2 regions of the Anaerostipes caccae L1-92 genome follow, and region 2 is predicted to be linked to the other one. Evidence: predicted binding sites of a transcription regulator. Region 2 holds the regulator's gene; the other holds the start of a gene.

Region 1 (3,421 bases), 130 kb from region 2:
CAATCTCGATGACCTGTTCCGCACCGTTTTTGTTGACGATGGTCGGTACGCTCAGACAGAGATCGGACAGGCCGTATTCACCGCTGAGCAAACTGGAAACCGGAAGGATGGAATTTTTATTCCGGATAATGCTCTCTGCAATATGGCTGACTGCGATGGCGACGCCGTAATACGTAGCGCCTTTTTTTTCGATGATCTCATAGGCGCTGTTTTTCACATCGTCGAAAATTCTTTTCATGGACTTCTCGTGGTCAAAGTGCCCGCGCATTTCACAAAATTCGTTGATGCCGATCCCTGAGACATTGGTGTCGCTCCAGACCGCCAGTTCACTGTCTCCGTGCTCCCCGATGATAAATGCCTGAATGCTGCCGCTGTCTACTTCCAGATGTTCGCTGAGCAGGTATTGGAAACGTGCCGAATCCAGGACAGTTCCGGAGCCAAAGACCCGGTTTTTTGGAAATCCGGAAAGTTTTAAGGTCACATAAGTAAGAATATCAACCGGATTGGCAACAACCAATAAGATTCCTTCAGAGTTTCGTCTGGTGATCTCCGGAATAATGGATTTAAAAATGGATACATTCTTGTGTACCAGGTCGAGACGGGTTTCATCGGGCTTCTGATTTGCACCGGCGGTTATGATAATCAGCCCGCAGTCCGCGACATCATCATAGGAGCCTGCATATATCTTGGATGTATCTACATACGGGCGTCCATGGCTTAAATCCATCGCCTCACCCCGGGCTTTTTCTTCGTTTACATCGATTAAGACCAGCTCGGAAAACAGTCCCTGGTGCATCAGGCTGAATGCGGTGGATGCACCGACAAATCCGCAGCCGATGATGGCCGCTTTTCTATTATTAATCATAAAAAATCCTCCTTTGTATTAAGTAGTTTAACAAAGGAGGATAAAATATTCATCGAATTTTGATAAAGTGAGAAACTGTATCAAAAACTATTTGTTGGATCTTCTCCAGATTTGAGCTTTTTCTGCGTCTTTGATCAGCTGGTCTCTGAAGTCCGGATGAGCGATATTGATCAGGGCTTCCGCGCGCTGCCATGCAGAGAGTCCTTTCATGTTTGCCATTCCGTATTCGGTGACGATATAGTGTGCATTGGCACGGGTGTCTGTGACAATAGACCCGTTATGCAGGGTAGGAAGAATACGGGAATGCATCTGTCCGGCCTTGTCAGTGAAAGTGGAAGACAGGCATACAAAACTCTTTCCGCCGTTGGATAAGTAAGCTCCCATAACGAAGTCTAACTGACCGCCGGCACCGCTGATCTGTTTGATTCCTGAAGACTCAGCACTGATCTGTCCGTATAAATCCACATCTACGGCATTGTTGATAGAGATGAAATTGTCAATGGAAGAAACCCTTGCAATATCATTTGTATAGTTAACAGGAGCACTCATACATTCCGGATTGTCATTTAAGTAGTCATATAATTTTTTGGTCCCTGCTGCGAATGCATAAGTCTGACGGTAGCGGTCGATATTTTTTCTGGCACCGGTGATCTTTCCTGCTTTTGCAATGTCTACAAACGCATCCACATACATTTCAGTGTGAACGCCCAGGTCTTTAAGGTCAGATTCCGCGATCATGGAACCTACGGCATTCGGCATTCCGCCGATGCCAAGCTGGAGACATGCGCCGTTCGGGATCTGGTCTACGATGAGTTTTGCAACGGCTTTGTCCACGTCGGTGGCTGCTCCGCCTCCGCCCAGCTCTGCGATCGCAGGATTTTCGCCTTCGACGATCATATCAACTTTGGAAATATGTACACCCTCTTCAAATCCGCCTAAGCAGCGAGGCATATTTTCGTTGACTTCCACGATGACACAGTCGGCTTTTTCAAGCATTGCAGCCAGGTGGGATGCACTCGGCCCGAAGTTGAAGAATCCGTGTTCGTCCATCGGGGCAACCTGCATCATCGCAACATCCACGTGATCGATGTAATTGCGGTAGTATCCCGGCAGCTCGGAATAACGGATCGGTGCGTAGTAGGAAAAACCTTCCTTGATCCATTTTCTCTCCAGTCCGCCCATGTGCCAGGAATTCCATGTAAAGTGATCGGCAGGGGAGTCGATCTTAGTGATTTCCAGCGGCCACATGACGATTCCGCCCCGGATATTAATATTTTCCAATTCCGGCATTCTTTTTGCCAAAGCCTTGTCAAGGGCAGCCGGTGTGGTGACGCACCAGCCGTACTCCAGCCAATCGCCGGATTTCACAACTTTTACGGCCTCATCGGCTGTTTTAAGTTTCTTTTGGTATTCTTCCTTAAATGACATAAGTAATCCTCCTGTCTTTTATCTGTTAATTTATTAACATACCGTTCCATTGTACCATCCGCATAAAAGAAACACAAGTAAAATAATTTAAATTATGGGTGGCCTTTTTACAAGTTTTGTACTATAATTAGATACTAAGTTTAGGAGGACATTTATGGAACACAAAAAATTTACTTGGAAGCATTACACCCTGATCGCAGTCGGGATTGTTTTTGTGATCTACTGCTGTATCGCAGTGTATTTCAGCAAGAAGTTTACATATGGGACAAAGATCAATGGTGTCGATGTTTCCAACAAGACAGTTGACGAAGTTACAGACATTTTCAAAAAAAAGGCGGACGGCTATTCGCTGACCGTCAAAGAACGAAAAGGCAGAGAGGAAGTTTTAAAGAGCAGTGTGCTCAAGGTTTCCTTTGACGGTGAAGACCAGATCAGGAAGATTAAAGACGGACAGAGTTCTTTTCTGTGGATTAAAGGTGTTTTCGGGGGAGAGAAGTACAAAGATATTGATATGTTTGCTTATGACAAAGCCGCTTTTCAAAAGGCCTTTGGAAAGCTTGACTGCTTCAAAAAGAAAAATATCATCAAGATCCAAAATGCCAAACCGGTTTACAAAGACGGATCTTATCAGATCCAGAAAGAAGAGATCGGTACGGTCTTAAAGAAGGAAAAGACGGAAAAGCTCATAGAGAGTGCCGTGGAAGGCGGTGTCGCTGCGGTGGATCTGGACAAGGAGGGCGCCTATGATGCCCCGAAGTATACGAGCAAGAGCAAAGAGATCATTTCTCTGAAAGACAGGATGAACGATTCTCTGAAGGGAAGCATTACGTATAAGTTCGGGAAACAGACGGTAGTTCTCGATAAGGACGTATACCACAAGTGGTTTAAGATCAAAAATGACACAGATTTTACTGTTGATATGAAGAAAATGGAAAACTGGGTCATGAAGTTTGCATACAAATATAACACGATGGGGACCATGCGTACCGTCAAGACTCATGACGGACGAACCAAAAAGATTTTTGGAGGTCCTTACGGCTGGAGAATGAGCCGTGAAAAGGAAGAAGCCGCAGTCAAAAAAATGCTGAAAGAGGGCACCACCGAGACAAGAGAGCCATACTGGCGACA
Region 2 (3,421 bases):
CAATGATGTCTGATGCCAGCATGCTGTTGTGTCCAGAAATTTCTGCGGCATGGTCTCCTGCAAGCCCATGGATATAGACACCAAGGGCGGCAGCCTCAGAACATTCCATGCCTCTCCCTAGGAGGCTTGCGATCATGCCGCTTAAGACATCGCCGCTCCCCCCTGTGGCCATTCCGTTGTTTCCGCTGCTGTTATAATAAACAGGCCGGCTGCCTGACACTACAAGCGTTGCCGCATCTTTCAGCACAACAGTGGCGCGGAATCTGTCCGAAAGCTTCTGTCCCGCATCCGTCAGAGTTTCTTTCACCTGCTCTGCGGATATTCCAAGGAGCCTTGCAGCTTCCAGAAGATGCGGTGTGAAAACGCACCCTCCCGGATGATCGATCTCCATTCCATAACGGCTGACCGTATTCAGGCCGTCCGCATCCAGCAAAAGAGGCTTCGTTCCGCGCTGTAAAACTTCTTCTAATAATTCTTTGGTCCGCTCTGAGACTCCCATTCCGGGTCCGAATAAGATACAGTCACACCATTCGAGGGCATCTTTTACATCCTCATATGTCCCGAACAGCACTTCCGGAAGCATGGACTGCAGAATCGGACGGTTGGCTTCGCAGGAGATCACCTTTACCAGTCCGCTGCCCATGCGCAGGGCACTCTTTGCCGAAAAATAAGCAGCCCCAGACATCGTCTCATTTCCTGCTATGATCAGGACTTTTCCATAGGTGCCCTTGTGAGAATCCGCAAAACGGCCCGGAAGTCTTTCTAAATCTTTCCTATCGTATGTGAAGCCCCCTGCATGTTTCTTCAAAACAGAATCAAAGAAACCGATCTTTTCTACATACAGCCGGCCCGCATATTCTTTTCCCGGATAGAGCAGATGTCCTGCCTTGGGACCGCCGAAGGTCACCGTAGCGTCTGATTTTACGGCGCATCCGAGGACTTTTCCCGTATCCCCGCTGATTCCGGAGGGAATATCGACTGACATGACTTTAGCTCCGCTTCCATTAATCCTTTCCACAGCAGTACGGTATGTCCCCGATACCTCTCTGGAAAGGCCTACGCCAAACAGTCCTTCCAAAATCCAGTCATAATCCTCATAATCTATCTCTTCTTTTTGCTCATATCCAAGCCGTGCAAGGATATCGTACTGCGTCTTTAAGTCTGCGGATGCCTGAGACAGATCCCCTACGACTGTAAAATCCACTGAATACCCTTCTTCCAGAAGGATTCTGGCCGCAGCCAGCGCATCTCCCCCGTTATTTCCGCATCCTGCCACAGAAAGTATCCTGTTATTTTTTCTGACTGTTTCCATGAGCCTTCGGGCAATTTTTTCGCTGGCCCTCTCCATCAGCACCAGGCCAGGAATCCCTATCTTCTGTATGGTCTCCTTATCAACATCCTGCATTTCCTGATTTTTTAAAACATATTTCATAGACACTCTCCTATGACAAAAGCCTGTGCCAGCCCCCCTGTGTTCGTAACCGACACATGAAATTTCGTAATCTTCCTATCTGATGCCATTTTTTCGGCTCTGCCTGTGAGTTTCACATAAGGTGCTCCTTTTGAATTCCGAAACACTCCGATCTCATAGGGCTCCAATCCGAAGAAGCCGGTTCCAAATACCTTGGAAACGGCTTCTTTAACTGCAAAATTACCAGCAAGAGTCGTACTGTTTAAACCTGCGCATGCCAGTTCCTCTTCTGAAAAAATCCGGCTCAGGCGGTTCTTTCTCTCCACCATCTTCTGTACCCGCCCGATTTCTATCAGGTCAGTTCCTATACCGACAATCATGGCGTTCCTCCCGTCTTTACTCCGCGCCTTCGCTGTCTTCCCTGCTGTGAATATTGTAAGTCAGCGTCATGAGGCTTTCTGCCAAATGGACATTCTCCACGGTCACACTGTCCGGCAGCGTGAGATCCACAGGGGCAAAGTTCCAAAATCCTTTGATGCCCCACGATACAAGATCTTTGGCAATCTTCGGCGCCTGGTCCTGCGGAAGCGTGAGGGCTGCAATCTTGATCTCATGATTCTTTATAAACTCTTCCATATCGTCAATATCGTGCACTTCCACTCCGTGCACCGTGATGCCGATCAGCTTCGGATTCACATCGAACAGCGCAATCACCTGAAAACCAATGCTGTTATTGTTAAAATCCTGATAATTGGCCAATGCCTGCCCCAGATTGCCGGCACCGACGATGATCATCTGATTGCTTTTGTCAAGTCCCAGAATCTTTCCGATCTCCACGTAAAGATTTTCTACATTGTAGCCGTATCCCTGCTGCCCGAAACCTCCAAAATTATTCAGGTCCTGCCGGATCTGGGATGCAGTTACTTTCATCCTCTCGCTCAGCTCTTTGGATGAGATCCTCGTAATATTTTTTGCTTTCAAAGCCCCCAAATAACGGTAATATCTAGGTAATCTCTTTATAACTGCCGGTGATATATTCTTATCCATTGATGACATTATTACCCTCCCACTTATTTTATTAACTACTCAAATTAAATAAATTATATAAGATTGTCTAATATCTGTCAAACTTTTCAGTGCGTTTTTTCAGAAATTATGTTATGCTTATAAAGAATTTTTACAGCTTAGAAATTTTGAAGGAGTGCACTATGGTTTTATCTTGTCAGAATATACATAAAACATTTGTCGACCAGGAAGTCCTGAAAGGAATTTCCTTTCATATCAATGAAAAGGACCGGCTTGCCGTCATCGGCTTAAACGGTGCCGGAAAGTCCACCCTGCTCAAGATCATCATGGATCAGATGACACCCGATGACGGGGAGATCCACAAAAAGAAGGACGCCGATATCGGCTATCTCGCACAGCATCAGGACCATACTTCTTCCCGCACCATTTATGAAGAGCTTTTGACCATAAAACAGGATGTGATCGAACTGGACAAAAAACTCCGCTCTCTGGAGCATATGATGAAGCATTTAAGCGGCACAGAGCTCGAAGAAAAGATGGAGGAATACACCAGGGCCACTCATTTATTTGAACAGAAAAACGGTTTTGCTTATAAAAGTGAGATCACAGGAATCTTAAAAGGACTCGGGTTTCAAGAGGAAGACTTTCAAAAAAAAATCGAGACTCTGTCCGGAGGACAAAAGACAAGGGTCGCTCTCGGAAAACTCCTGCTGATGAAGCCAGAGATCCTTCTCCTGGATGAGCCTACCAACCATTTGGATGTAGATTCGATCCAGTGGCTGGAAACCTATTTAAGCCACTATGAGGGCGCTGTCATCCTGGTCTCCCATGACCGGTATTTCCTGGACAAGATCGTCAACAAAGTCATGGAGATTGAGTCGGGGCACGCGATGCTCTTTGACGGCAACTACACTTCTTTTATTAAAAAAAGGGATCAGGTAAAGGCAATCCGCTTGAAGGAGTACGAAAACCAGCAGCAGGAGA

What was found. Region 2 encodes Rex, which represses fermentation and respiration genes when NADH is low (regulators of the CRP and FNR family bind a similar motif). Its sites were predicted from a motif close to ATTGTTAANTANTTAACAAT; they were not measured.
Region 1: ANCC_RS10520 (butyryl-CoA:acetate CoA-transferase) is a predicted target of Rex. The motif match lies at 2,315-2,334, and genes of this name have one in related genera.

The regions. Positions count from the first base shown of each region.
Region 1 is NZ_AP023027.1:2,144,420-2,147,840, reverse strand. It holds gene ANCC_RS10525 (L-lactate dehydrogenase) at 1-865, opposite strand, end outside; gene ANCC_RS10520 (butyryl-CoA:acetate CoA-transferase) at 953-2,293, opposite strand; gene ANCC_RS10515 (L,D-transpeptidase family protein) at 2,448-3,421, shown strand, end outside.
Region 2 is NZ_AP023027.1:2,017,045-2,020,465, forward strand. It holds gene ANCC_RS09925 (bifunctional ADP-dependent NAD(P)H-hydrate dehydratase/NAD(P)H-hydrate epimerase) at 1-1,432, opposite strand, end outside; gene acpS (holo-ACP synthase) at 1,429-1,791, opposite strand; gene ANCC_RS09935 (redox-sensing transcriptional repressor Rex) at 1,808-2,467, opposite strand; gene ANCC_RS09940 (ABC-F family ATP-binding cassette domain-containing protein) at 2,620-3,421, shown strand, end outside.